DNA from 4 places in the Pectobacterium sp. PL64 genome. Region 4 is predicted to be linked to each of the others. Evidence: predicted binding sites of a transcription regulator. Region 4 holds the regulator's gene; each other region holds the start of a gene.

Region 1 (3,305 bases), 2.3 Mb from region 4:
AGCCGACAAGCAAGCCGACACCGAGGTATTTGATTACATTCGACATGGGATCCCTTTCTCTCGTTTTTGAAACAGATAATCGTTTTAAACAGGTAATAACAGTATGGCACCCTATTCAGATAGCAAAAACAAGCATTTTGTTGTTGCAAACCGTTGTTAGTCCCTGCGTTATTTTTACAAAACGATGAATGACTTGATGAGAAAAGGCGGCGCAAATGGCCGCCTGATTGGCATTAATGGTGGCTGCTGACGGAGTGATAGTCGGGGGTGCCTTTCTGCTCGCTCAGACGTTTGAGCACCATGTTCAGCATGACGCCGTACATCGGCAGGAAGAACGCCAGGCTGATCAGTAATTTGAAGGCATAATCCACCATCGCGATTTCAACCCAGTTTGCCGCCATGAAGGCATCAGTACTGCGGTAAAACGCGATGAAGAAAAAGGCCAGCGTATCGCTGAAATTACCAAACACGGTCGACACGGCCGGAGCGACCCACCACGCGCGTTTCTGGCGCAGGCGGTTGAAGACGTGAACATCCAGAATCTGGCCGAGAACATAAGCCATGAAGCTGGCGCAGGCGATACGCGCCACGACGATATTCACCTGACTTAACGCCTCGAACGACTGCCACGATCCCTGATAGAACAGACTCGACACCAAATAGGAAATTACCAGCGCAGGTACCATCACGGTCAGAATAATACGACGTGCCAGCGGCGCACCGAAAACCCGTACCGTCAGGTCAGTTGCCAGGAAAATAAACGGGAAGGTAAACGCGCCCCAGGTGGTATGAAAACCGAAAATCAATACCGGGAGCTGAACCAGATAATTACTCGACGTAATGATCAGGACATGGAACAACGATAGCCAGATCAGCGCCGTAAGCCGCTGCTGGGGAGTAAAACGATACATAATGTGACCTTTTTGGTTATTGGGGTTAGGGAACCCAAGAGATAACGTGCAGATTTATGCTGCAACGCGGCGGCATAATACGCAATTGCATCGCTAATGCAATGTGTTTTGCCAGGAAAAGATGGTTGTTTTCTGCGCAAACGTTGTCGTCGCTTGCGTCGAGAAATCCTCAGCGTAAACTAAGGCGGTTTTTTGATTCCTGTACTGAGAACGTTGATGACCGATCCCTTTACCAACCCGGATAAAACCCTTGATGCACAGGGGCTGCGCTGCCCTGAGCCTGTAATGATGGTGCGTAAGACGGTACGCCAGATGGAAACCGGGCAAACGCTGCTGATTATTGCCGACGATCCGGCCACCACCCGCGATATTCCCGGTTTTTGCGTGTTCATGGAGCATGAGCTTCTGGCGCAGGAGACCGAACAGCTTCCCTATCGGTATCTGCTGCGCAAAGGTTAATACTCGTCATACTCTTTAAGCCGCAGGTGCGCGGCGTTGCACCGCGCACCGTAGACCACGATTAGCCCTGTTTTCTCAATAGCCGCAGCGCGTTGGCGGTGACCAGCGCGGTGGCGCCGGAATCCGCCAGCACGGCCAGCCACAGTCCGGTAATGCCCAGAATGCTGGTGACCAGAAAGACGGCTTTCAGCCCCAGTGCGATGGCAATGTTCTGACGAATATTATGCTGCGTCGCCCGCGACAGGCTAATCATCGCCGCCAGCCCGGTCAGGCGGCTGTGCGTTAACGCTGCATCAGCCGTCTCCAGTGCCACATCCGTACCGCTTCCCATCGCAATCCCGATGGTTGCAGCCTTCATCGCTGGGGCGTCGTTGATGCCGTCGCCGACCATCGCCACGGGATGCTGCTGACTCAATTCGCTGACCGCCGTGACTTTATCGGCGGGGAGCAGGCTGGCGCGGTAATCGATCCCTAATGTCGCTGCAATCGCCGCCGCCGCGCGGGGATTATCGCCCGTGAGCATCACGCCACGAATCCCCAATTGCTGCAAAGCATCCAGCGCTTCACGCGCATCGTGGCGTAGCGTGTCGCTCAATGCCAGCACGCCGAGCAACTTATCGTCCTCTTGCACCACTACGACGGTTTTCCCTTCGTTTTCCAGCGCATCAATCCGCTGCAACCAGTCGGCATCAAGTAGATCGGGCGCGACGCGAGTCGGCGCGCTGACCTGAATCCGCTTGCCGCCTATCGTGCCTTCCACGCCGACACCCGCCAGCGCTTTGCGATTTTCCGCCATTGGCAGGAACGTGCTGCTGGAGCGCGCATGTTGGACGATCGCTTTGGCAAGCGGATGGTGCGAACCGGACTCCACCGCAGCGGTGCGGGTTAACAGCGCCGTTGCGCTAACGCCTGCGGCGGGCAATACGTCCGTCACCTGCGGCTTGCCTTCCGTCAGCGTGCCCGTTTTATCGAACGCGATAGTCTTGATGCTACCGAGCGATTCCAGCGCTGCGCCGCCTTTAATCAGTGCCCCACGGCGCGTTGCGGCGGCTAACCCGGACGTAATCGCCGCAGGCGTTGAGATCACCAGCGCACACGGACAGCCGATTAACAGCAGCGTCAGGCCGCGATAAATCCACTCTTGCCACGGCTGCGCCAATAGCAACGGCGGCACCAGAATCACCAGCAGCGACAGCAGCATGATGGCTGGCGTGTAGTAACGGCTGAACTTATCGAGGAAGCGCTCTATCGGCGCACGGCGCTCTTCCGCCTCTTCTATCAGTTGCAGAATGCGGTCGATAGCGCTGTTGCCCGGCTGTGACACCACGCGCAACTGCACAACCCGATCGACGCACAGGCTGCCTGCGGCAATTTTTTCACCCGGCGTACGTTCAACGGGAACCGATTCACCGGTCAGGGCGCTTTCATCAAAGCTGGCGTCGCTGTTCAAGAGCTCCGCATCGGCAGGGAGACGCCCACCGGGGGCGACTTCAATCACGTCACCGGGAACCAGACTGGCGACGGGAACGAGGCGTCGCTGCCCGTTGCCGACGACCGTGGCATCTTCGGGAAGCAGCGCCATCAGCGCCGTTACGCCCCGTCGTGCGCGGTTTGCCGCGTAAGATTCCAGATGTTCGCCCAGCATAAACAGCAGCAGGATGACGGTGGCTTCGGTGGTGGCGCCAATCAAGAGCGCCCCGATGGAAGCCACGCTCATCAACGTTTCAATCGCGAAGGGCGTGCCCGTGCGAATGAGCTGCACCGTTTTTTTCAGTATCGGAATCAGCCCGACAATTGTGGTCGCGATAAACGCGATCTGCCCGCCACGCTCGCTTAGCAGGGAAAGTCCCCAGCTTGCAGCAGCCAGCAGAGTGAAAAGTATTAAGAAACCATATTCATGTACGAAACGACGTACGGTCGACGTGTCGGGTGGAG
Region 2 (3,305 bases), 500 kb from region 4:
GATCGTCGAGATCCTGGAATATCAGCTCATCGGCACCAATAATCTTACAGATTTCATCCACTTCACGACCGTGGGCAATCAGCTCATTGACGCTTGGCATATCGATGCCGTACACGTTAGGGAAGCGAATTTCCGGTGCCGCTGAGGCCAGATAAACACGCTTGGCCCCTGCTTCACGCGCCATCTCTACAATCTGCTCTGACGTTGTACCACGCACGATGGAGTCATCCACCAGCAGCACGTTCTTGTCACGGAACTCAGCACGGTTGGCGTTCAGCTTACGGCGTACCGATTTCTTACGCGCCTGCTGTCCCGGCATGATAAACGTGCGGCCAACATAGCGGTTTTTCACAAATCCCTGACGATACGGCTTGTTGATGATGCGCGCGATTTCCAGCGCGATATCACAAGAGGTTTCAGGAATTGGGATCACGACATCAATATCGAGATCTTCCCACTGGCGCGCAATTTTTTCACCGAGCTTCTGGCCCATGCGGACACGTGCGCTGTAGACAGAGATTTTATCGATGAAAGAGTCCGGGCGCGCGAAGTAGACATATTCGAACAGGCACGGATTGCTCTTTGGATTCTCTGCACACTGGCGAGTAAACAGCTGCCCTTTTTCCGTAATGTAGATCGCTTCTCCCGGCGCCACATCGCGTAAAAATTCAAAGCCCAGCGTATCCAGCGCGACACTTTCTGACGCTACCATATACTCGCTGCGGCCATCTTCCAGATCGCGCTTACCGATAACCAGAGGACGAATCCCGTTTGGATCGCGGAAAGCGACCATGCCGTGACCGATAATCATGCCAACACAGGCATAGGCACCGCGAATTTGCTGGTGCGTTGCGGCAACGGCCGCAAAAATATTATCGGCTTCCAGCGGGTAGTGTTGGAAACGGTCCAGCTCTCTGGCGAAAATATTCAGCAGAATTTCAGAATCAGACGTGGTGTTAACGTGACGACGCTCCTGCTCGAACAGCTTTTTACGCAGTTCGTGGGCGTTAGTCAGGTTACCGTTGTGAGCCAACGTGATACCGAACGGAGAGTTAACATAGAAAGGCTGTGCTTCCGAAGCGCTGGAACTACCCGCGGTCGGATAACGCACATGGCCAAGCCCCATGTTGCCCTGTAAGCGTTGCATGTGCCGCGCTTCAAACACATCTTTAACCAGGCCATTGGCCTTACGCAGGCGAAAACAATTAAAGGCATCGATGGTCACAATACCCGCAGCATCCTGCCCACGGTGTTGCAACACCGTTAACGCGTCATAAATCGACTGGTTGACCGGTGTAAAACCGGCGATACCGACAATACCGCACATGGTGTCTTTTCCTCATCAGCGCTACCGCAGCGGTAAATGCTGCGGCAAGAAACTTGACGTGCTTTGCAGGTAGTCAAAAAACCACCTGATAATATAACTGAACTGCGGGATTAACTGGGACTGCTTCCAGTCATCACTTTGTGAAAAACCGGTGAACGTATCCAGAAAGAATAGCAGTGCGGAAACGATCAGCACCCCGCGCAGCGCACCAAAACAGATGCCCAGAACGCGATCGGTGCCGGATAATCCGGTACGTTCAACCAGTGAACTAATCACATAGTTGACGATAGCTCCCACAATCAACGTTGCAATAAACAGAATGGCAATCGCAATGCCGTTACGCACCAGCTCATCATCAAAACGGGTGAAGTAGACCGCGAGGTAAGCGTAGTAATGACTGGCAACAAAAAAAGCACATCCCCAGGTTACTAACGACAGCGCTTCGCGAACAAACCCCCGGATCAGGCTAACCAGAGCCGAAAATCCGATGATGCCAATAATGACGTAATCAACCCAAACCATGAACTATCCTAATAATGAACGATGCTACCGATAAGCCGCTACGTCATCCTGTTCGCGGCGCATTCTAACAGAAAAAGAAAACGTTTGCGTAGCGTATTTCCGCCGATTTCATCGATAGATAATCAGGCGAAAAAACCGACAAGACGTCATGCCTGATTCTATTAACTCTCGGCATCTCAAAACTCACAGCAGGCATCTTAAAACGGCTGCGGGGCGACGTATCACTGATGTGAACCTCATCCCCGCGGCCTGCTTTTGCTGACTTACGTGGCCGACGGCGAACCCTCCGTCACGTAATCATCACGCTCGACGACCTTAACGAACGGAATGTGCTCGCACCTGTCCGCTTAGCCCGCTGAGCTGTTTAAGCTCGCCCAGTGAAGACTCCAACTTCTGCTTCGATGCATCCGGCCCCACGTAAATGCGGGTGATCTCGCCTGAAACCGGCGTTGATGGCACGGTATACGCGCGGTAGCCAGAGAGACGAAGCTTGGCGACAATCTCGTTCACCTTATCCGCATTTTTCAGTGCCCCAAGCTGCACAATATAGGCTTGTCCGACAGGCGCTTGCTGCGTCGGCTGCGTTTCAGGCTTCACTTCCGGTTTGGGTTCCGGTTTAGGCTCAGGCTTCGGTTTCACTTCTGGCTTCACCTCAGGCTTTGGCTGAGGCTTCGGCGTCACCGGCGCTGGCGTCTGAACCGGCGGACGCTCAACCACCACTGGCGGTGCCGTCATGGCTGGCGTATTCGTGCCAGAATGGGACGATGACGGCGTCTGCGTAGTGGTTTCAGGTGCTGTCGTTGTAGATGATGCAGACGATCTCGCTTCAGCGGCCTCAGCTTCCGCACTGTTTTGCATCGCCGCTTCCGCCCCTTCCGGCGGCTGACTCGGCAGCGACGGGTTCAGCGCAGGCAGCGCTTCCATCTCATTGCTGTCACCCGGTTTAGGGATCAGTGGAATCGATGCAAACTCGTCTTCGTAGTGCTTTTTCTTGCCGTCCAACAGGCCGGGTAAAACGATCACGCCCAGCGCGACCAGAATAACCGTACCGACCAGTCGATTCTGAAATTTACTCGCCATTCGCCTTCTCCTCATCCAGCGCTTCCATCACATGCGCTACCGTATGAAAAGATCCACACACAATGACGATATCCTGCTCCGTCGCCTCGGACATTGCTTGCTGCCATGCGGCAACAACATCGGAGAACGATTGGCTGTGCGTCAGGTGCTCAGCAATCTGCTGCGCCGTGGCACCACGCGGCCCTTCCAGCGGTGCGCAATACCACGCATCCACCAACGGCGTTAAGTGAGCCAGCGTACCGGCAATGTCTTTATCCGACAGCATGCCGACGACGGCTCGCACTTTTCCGCGCTTAGGCAGAGCAGCCAAACGGTTTGCCAGATATGCCGCCGCATGCGGGTTGTGTGCCACATCAAGAATCAACCGCGGTGACTC
Region 3 (3,305 bases), 1.4 Mb from region 4:
CTTCGAACTCTTCACGGTTGTAAGCGATACCGCCACCGGTGCCGCCCATCGTAAAGGAAGGACGGATGATGCACGGGAAGCCGACGTCAGCCGCAACTGCCAGCGCTTCTTCCATATTGTGTGCAATACCGGAACGCGCGGTATCCAGACCGATCTTTTTCATTGCCACGTCGAAGCGGCGGCGATCTTCTGCTTTATCAATCGCATCCGCCGTTGCACCAATCATGGTCACGCCGAATTCGGCCAACACGCCCTGACGTTCCAGTTCCAGTGCACAGTTCAGCGCAGTCTGGCCGCCCATCGTTGGCAGCACCGCATCTGGACGCTCTTTTTCAATGATTTTACGCACCACTTCCCAGTGAATCGGCTCGATGTAGGTCGCATCGGCCATTTCCGGGTCGGTCATGATGGTTGCTGGGTTGGAGTTCACCAGAATAACGCGGTAACCCTCTTCACGCAGCGCTTTACACGCCTGTGCACCCGAGTAGTCAAACTCACACGCCTGGCCGATAACAATCGGGCCTGCGCCCAGAATCAGGATGCTTTTAATATCTGTACGTTTTGGCATTTTCTCGCTCCTGATTATTTAGCTGAAGAACGGTAAGTCTGAATCAAGTCAATAAAGTGGTCGAACAGCGGCGCGGCATCGTGCGGGCCTGGGCTCGCTTCTGGGTGACCCTGGAAGCTGAACGCGGGCTTATCCGTGCGGTGAATCCCCTGAACGGTGTGGTCAAACAGGGATTTATGCGTGACGCGCAGCGTGGCAGGCAGGTTATTTTCATCAACCGCAAAGCCGTGGTTCTGTGCGGTAATCATCACACAGTTGTTATCCAGATCTTTGACAGGATGGTTGCCACCGTGGTGACCCAGCTTCATTTTGATGGTCTTCGCACCGCTCGCCAGTGCCAGCAGTTGGTGACCTAAGCAGATACCGAATACCGGAATATCCGTTTCCAGGAAGGTTTTGATCGCGCGAATCGCGTAGTCACACGGCTCTGGGTCGCCCGGGCCGTTAGAGAGGAAAATACCGTCTGGATTCAGCTTCAGTACGTCCTCAGCAGGTGTCTGGGCCGGAACGACCGTCAGGCGGCAGCCGCGATCCACCAGCATACGCAGAATGTTGCGTTTCACACCGTAGTCATAAGCCACAACGTGGTAAGGCAGTTCGCTTTCGTTTTTCGCCGCAGGCAATTCGCCTTCCAGCGTCCAGCTTCCCTGTAACCAGCTGTAGCTTTCTGCCGTCGTCACTTCTTTTGCCAGATCCATGCCCTTCAGCCCTGGGAAGGCTTTCGCTTTCTCCAGCGCGACGGCAGCGTCCGGCCCATCGCCCGCGATGATGCAGCCATTCTGTGCGCCTTTCTCACGCAGCAGACGGGTCAGTTTACGGGTATCGATATCAGCAATGGCGACGATGTTGTTGCGTTTGAGGTATTCAGACAGGCTTTCTTCACTACGGTAGTTGCTGGCAATCAGAGGTAAATCGCGAATAACCAGACCTTGAGCCTGTACAGAGGGGGATTCTTCATCGTTGGCATTGGCGCCGACATTACCGATATGGGGATAAGTGAGAGTGACAATCTGGCGGGAATAGGAAGGATCAGTAAGGATTTCTTGATAACCGGTCATCGACGTATTGAAGACCACTTCCCCCACTGCCGACCCTTCTGCCCCAATGGCCCGACCGTGGAATTGGGTTCCGTCTTCCAGAACCAATAGCGCTGACTTAATCAAAACACCCTCCAAGGAATAAACAATCACGTTATTTGCATATTAATTCAGATTCGAGCCACTAAATCAATGCAAAAACTACCTGTAAGGCCAATTTTTGGCAAATTGGGCGCATTTTAATGATGGTCTTCCTGATTGTCTACCCAAACCGCTTTTTTTATCTTATTTTTATGCTTTCCGAAATAAATAGCCGCCCACTGACGTAAAAAACCCGATCAACTTAGATAAGTAAACGGTTGCGAGACAACATCGCTAAAATAAGGATAACAAATCGCCAGCAAGGCACATTTCAGGAGTCACAAGGAAGAATTGGTGCTAAAAAACCGAATGAAAAACAGATAAAAAGAAACAATAAACAAAATTTGATATGTAACAGGTAAAAATAAAGGTGATCATAAAAATAACCACCTTTATCAGCTAGATATGATTTTATATAAACAATTAAATACTACAAATCATCCAGAGAAAGCACATCTCTCATATCAAAAATGCCACTTTCTTTCGAACTAATCCAGATAGCGGCTCTTACTGCACCATTGGCAAACGTCATACGGCTGGATGCCTTGTGGGTAATCTCAACGCGCTCGCCAATATCAGCAAACATCGCCGTATGTTCACCGACAATATCGCCCGCTCGCACGGTCGCAAAACCAATGCTTTTCGGATCGCGTTCACCCGTATGGCCTTCACGCGCGTACACGGCACAGGACTTCAGATCGCGTCCCAGCGCATCGGCGATCGCTTCGCCCATCGCCAGCGCGGTGCCCGATGGCGCATCCACTTTGTGGCGGTGGTGTGCTTCAATGATTTCGATATCAGTATAGTCGCCCATGACCTTGGCCGCTTTTTCCAGCAGCTTTAGCATGACATTGACGCCAACGCTGAAGTTCGCCGCAAACACAATCCCGATATCCTGCGCCGCCTGCTTAATCGCCGCTTTCCCTGCGTCATCAAAGCCAGTTGTCCCAATAATCATGCCTTTACGGTGCTGACGACAAAATGCCAGATGCGCTAAGGTGCCTTCCGGACGGGTGAAGTCGATCAAAATATCGAAATCATTCTGCACGGCATCCAGGCTTTCATTCACGGTAATACCGCTTTTACCCAGCCCAGCGAGTTCACCGGCATCGCTTCCTATCAGAGACGAACCTGAACGCTCCAGCGCCGCGCCCAATACCGCGCCGTCCATTTGCTCGATAGCCTGAATCAGCTGGCGTCCCATACGGCCGCCCGCACCTACAACCGCAATACGGATGGATGAATCCTTCATAATGTCTCTCTCTTTTTGATCCTAACGACATAAAAATAACATCAGGTTAACGGGCGCTGCGCACTATCGCCAGCGGATTTACCGCCAGATTAGAAAATACTGTTTGAAGCCGCAGAAAATCAGCAAAACTGTCTCACCACAGACAGCAAAACGACGCATCAGAGCGATGAAAAACCACAAGGGATTTGAAGATAAGCAGAAGTGGTCAAAATTAAACCATATGACATAACGCATAAAAATTCATTTTTATGCATTAACATTTTCATGAGTGAATAACAGCGCGTAAGAAAATGGGGGTATAAAAGCG
Region 4 (3,305 bases):
TTTTTATATTATTTTTCAGTAATCTATCCCTGAACATCGTTCAGGCTGCGCCGCATACCCCGAATTCTGCGCCAAAGAAAAGCGCCGTGGTAGAAACGAATAAGAAAAGCCGCCAAACAAAGGGTAATGCTAAATCACCGACGCCGATCAAAAGCAAAAAACCAGAACCTACCGCCGTCAGCAATAAAACCAAATCCCGCACCGCGAGCAAAGTGACAGAAAAAAAGCCGTCACGGACGCAAAGCAGCACGCCCGCGCTAGTGAAAAAAAATCTTAAAAAGCTGAAGCCTGAAGAAGAGAAACAAACAACCGCACAAGCCAGAGTCAAAACCGGGCTGAAGAAGACTGCACTCAAGGGAAAAGCGGATAAAAATCCAGCGCCGACAGAAAAAGGAATGGCGCTAAGCGCAGCGCATAAAAAACGCTATCAGCATGCCAAAACGACCGCAATGAATAAGTTGATGAGCCAGATTGGTAAACCTTACCACTGGGGCGGCTCCTCTCCCTTTACCGGATTCGACTGTAGCGGGCTGGTCTATTACGCCTACAAAGATGTCGTTAAGATCCAAATTCCACGCACCGCAAACGAAATGTATCACCTGCGTGACGCCGCTCCGATTAAAAAGAGCGAGCTGGAAAGTGGCGATCTGGTCTTCTTCCGCATCAATAATCGTGGCGCAGCCGATCACGTCGGGGTTTATCTGGGTGAAGGGAAATTTATCCAGTCGCCGCGTACAGGCTCAGATATTCGTATCAGCAAGCTGAGTGAAGATTATTGGCAGGAGCACTATGTTGGCGCACGTCGCGTGGTGACGCCGCAGACGATTCGTTAAGAGAAAAGTTGTACGTAGTAAAAAAAGCGATGTGAAGACAAGCGATTCAGACACGTTTTATGTAGCATCAACGTGTCTGAATACCTAACCCGCCCAGAGGCACCGTTTGGTTAGTTCAGCACCGCAATAAAACTAAATGCGATGATCACAGCCAACGAGCCCACCGTTGTCAGCAAAGACATCTTCAGATCTGTATCCATAAATTACTCCTTATTAACGAACAAATTTTATCTGAAAGCTTCATCTGAAAAGCCCCCCCTTCACAGCCGAACCCGTTTAGGTAGTTAAAGCCACAAATAATAGGGTTATTACGATTCTTTCATAATTGTAGCGAAAAATCTCGGACGAATGCATCACTAATAGTATAAATTAGCCCTTTCACTTTCATGATAAATCGGACACAATCCGCTGTTTATGAAAGCGCTGCGTATCAGTCGAAAAACGTCAACCCAGATCCCTTCGGTATAACATTCGGCATTCTCCTTCTGAAATCCTGTTTTTTAGCTTAGAAGAAGAACATTAAACGTAGGCAAACGATTAACAATATACTTACGTCTGTAACAGGTAAGTTCAGGAGTCATTTTTAGATGGCAACGATTAAAGATGTGGCAAAACGTGCTGGCGTTTCCACCACAACCGTATCGCACGTGATCAATAAAACACGTTTCGTCGCCGAAGAGACTAAGGCAGCCGTCAGGGCGGCAATCAAAGAATTGCACTATTCGCCCAGCGCCGTCGCGCGCAGCCTCAAAGTTAATCACACTAAATCTATCGGTTTGCTGGCCACATCCAGCGAAGCCCCCTATTTCGCCGAGATCATTGAAGCCGTTGAAAACAGCTGCTATGCCAAAGGCTACACGCTGGTGCTGTGTAATTCACATAACGACATCGGTAAACAGCGCGCCTATCTTTCCATGCTGGCGCAAAAACGCGTCGACGGCCTGTTGGTGATGTGCGCTGAATACCCACCAGAGCTGCTGTCGATGTTGGAAGATTATCGCAGCATTCCGATGGTCGTGATGGACTGGGGACAGATGCACAGCGATTTTACCGATACGATTATCGATAACGCCTTTGAAGGCGGTTATATGGCAGGTCGCTACCTGATTGAACGCGGCCATCGGGATATCGGTGCCATCCCCGGCACTCAAGAACGCAACACCGGCAGCGGACGCTACCTCGGCTTTTTGAAAGCGTTGAAGGAAGCCGACATCACCGTACGCGACGAATGGGTGGTTCGGGGCGATTTCGAACCGGAATCCGGCTATAAAGCCATGCATCAGATCCTCGCACAGAAACAGCGTCCAACGGCCGTATTCTGCGGCGGTGATATCATGGCAATGGGGGCTATCTGTGCGGCTGACGAGCTGGGTCTGCGCGTGCCGCAGGACATTTCGGTGATCGGTTATGACAACGTGCGCCACGCGCGTTTCTTTACGCCTGCGCTGACCACCATCCACCAGCCAAAAGAGCGTCTGGGACAGTCCGCTTTCGCGATGCTGCTGGATCGTATTACCAGTAAACGGGAAGATGCGCACGTCATTGAAGTGCACCCAACGTTGATTGAACGCCGCTCGGTTGCAGACGGCCCCTACCTCGACTATCGCCGCTAGCCGCAGCCATTCTGTACAGACGATTTTCTTATTCCTGCTGCTTCCCTTCTCTGCTTCAGCCAATTCTCTTGTATGCTGGCTGAAGCAGTTAAAAATTTAATACCGTGTTTCATTTTCTCTGGTGACAGCCGATACCTCGGCTGCGATAAGTGTTGTCCTGGTGTGTTTTACGATACTTTTACATAAAGTTAAGGAGACATGATGGGTTTACCTTATACAGAAGAATGGGATCCTAATACCGCGCCCTGGTTCCACATCGTGCAGGACATGCTGGCCACCGCGGATATCACCATCAACGGCACCCGCCCTTTTGACATCCGCGTGACCAACCCTAATTTCTTTAAGCGTATCCTGTGTGAGGGATCGCTGGGGCTGGGAGAAAGCTACATGGATGAATGGTGGGAGTGTGAACGGCTGGACATGTTTTCCCATCGCGTCCTGCGGGCTGGGCTGGAGGCTAAGTTACCCCGTCGCCTGCACGATCTCACGCGGATCGCGCTCTCCCGCGTCACGAATTTACAATCCCGTCGACGCGCTCAGGTTGTCGGTAAAGCGCATTACGATTTAGGTAACGACCTCTTTACCCTGATGCTGGATCCCTACATGCAATATTCCTGCGCCTATTGGAAACAGGCACAGACGCTGGAACAGGCGCAGGAAGACAAACTCGCCATGATCTGCGAAAAACTCCAGCTAACATCAGGGATGACGCTGCTGGATATCGGCTGCGGCTGGGGCGGACTTGCCGAGTTCGCGGCACGCCACTACGGCGTTTCAGTTTACGGCATCACCATTTCCAGAGAGCAGCAGGTGCTGGCACAGCGACGTTGTCAGGATCTGAACGTCACCATTGAATTAC

What was found. The regulator PurR, encoded in region 4, represses purine synthesis genes. The targets are predictions, from matches to a motif close to CANGCAAACGTTTGCNTG.
Region 1: a site for PurR is predicted at 1,045-1,062, ahead of tusA (sulfurtransferase TusA). Genes of this name have one in related genera too.
Region 2: a site for PurR is predicted at 1,923-1,940, ahead of cvpA (colicin V production protein). Genes of this name have one in related genera too.
Region 3: a site for PurR is predicted at 1,954-1,971, ahead of carA (glutamine-hydrolyzing carbamoyl-phosphate synthase small subunit). Genes of this name have one in related genera too.

The regions. Positions count from the first base shown of each region.
Region 1 is NZ_CP092070.1:4,632,460-4,635,764, forward strand. It holds gene HP572_RS20825 (DcrB family lipoprotein) at 1-46, opposite strand, end outside; gene HP572_RS20830 (7-cyano-7-deazaguanine/7-aminomethyl-7-deazaguanine transporter) at 234-911, opposite strand; gene tusA (sulfurtransferase TusA) at 1,128-1,370, shown strand; gene HP572_RS20840 (zinc/cadmium/mercury/lead-transporting ATPase) at 1,432-3,305, opposite strand, start outside.
Region 2 is NZ_CP092070.1:2,841,625-2,844,929, forward strand. It holds gene purF (amidophosphoribosyltransferase) at 1-1,327, opposite strand, end outside; gene cvpA (colicin V production protein) at 1,349-1,849, opposite strand; gene dedD (cell division protein DedD) at 2,165-2,929, opposite strand; gene folC (bifunctional tetrahydrofolate synthase/dihydrofolate synthase) at 2,919-3,305, opposite strand, start outside.
Region 3 is NZ_CP092070.1:3,737,992-3,741,296, forward strand. It holds partial or broken gene carB (carbamoyl-phosphate synthase large subunit) at 1-568, opposite strand, end outside; gene carA (glutamine-hydrolyzing carbamoyl-phosphate synthase small subunit) at 583-1,731, opposite strand; gene dapB (4-hydroxy-tetrahydrodipicolinate reductase) at 2,177-2,998, opposite strand.
Region 4 is NZ_CP092070.1:2,338,643-2,341,947, forward strand. It holds gene HP572_RS10320 (C40 family peptidase) at 1-833, shown strand, start outside; gene HP572_RS10325 (YnhF family membrane protein) at 944-1,033, opposite strand; gene purR (HTH-type transcriptional repressor PurR) at 1,421-2,446, shown strand; gene cfa (cyclopropane fatty acyl phospholipid synthase) at 2,648-3,305, shown strand, end outside.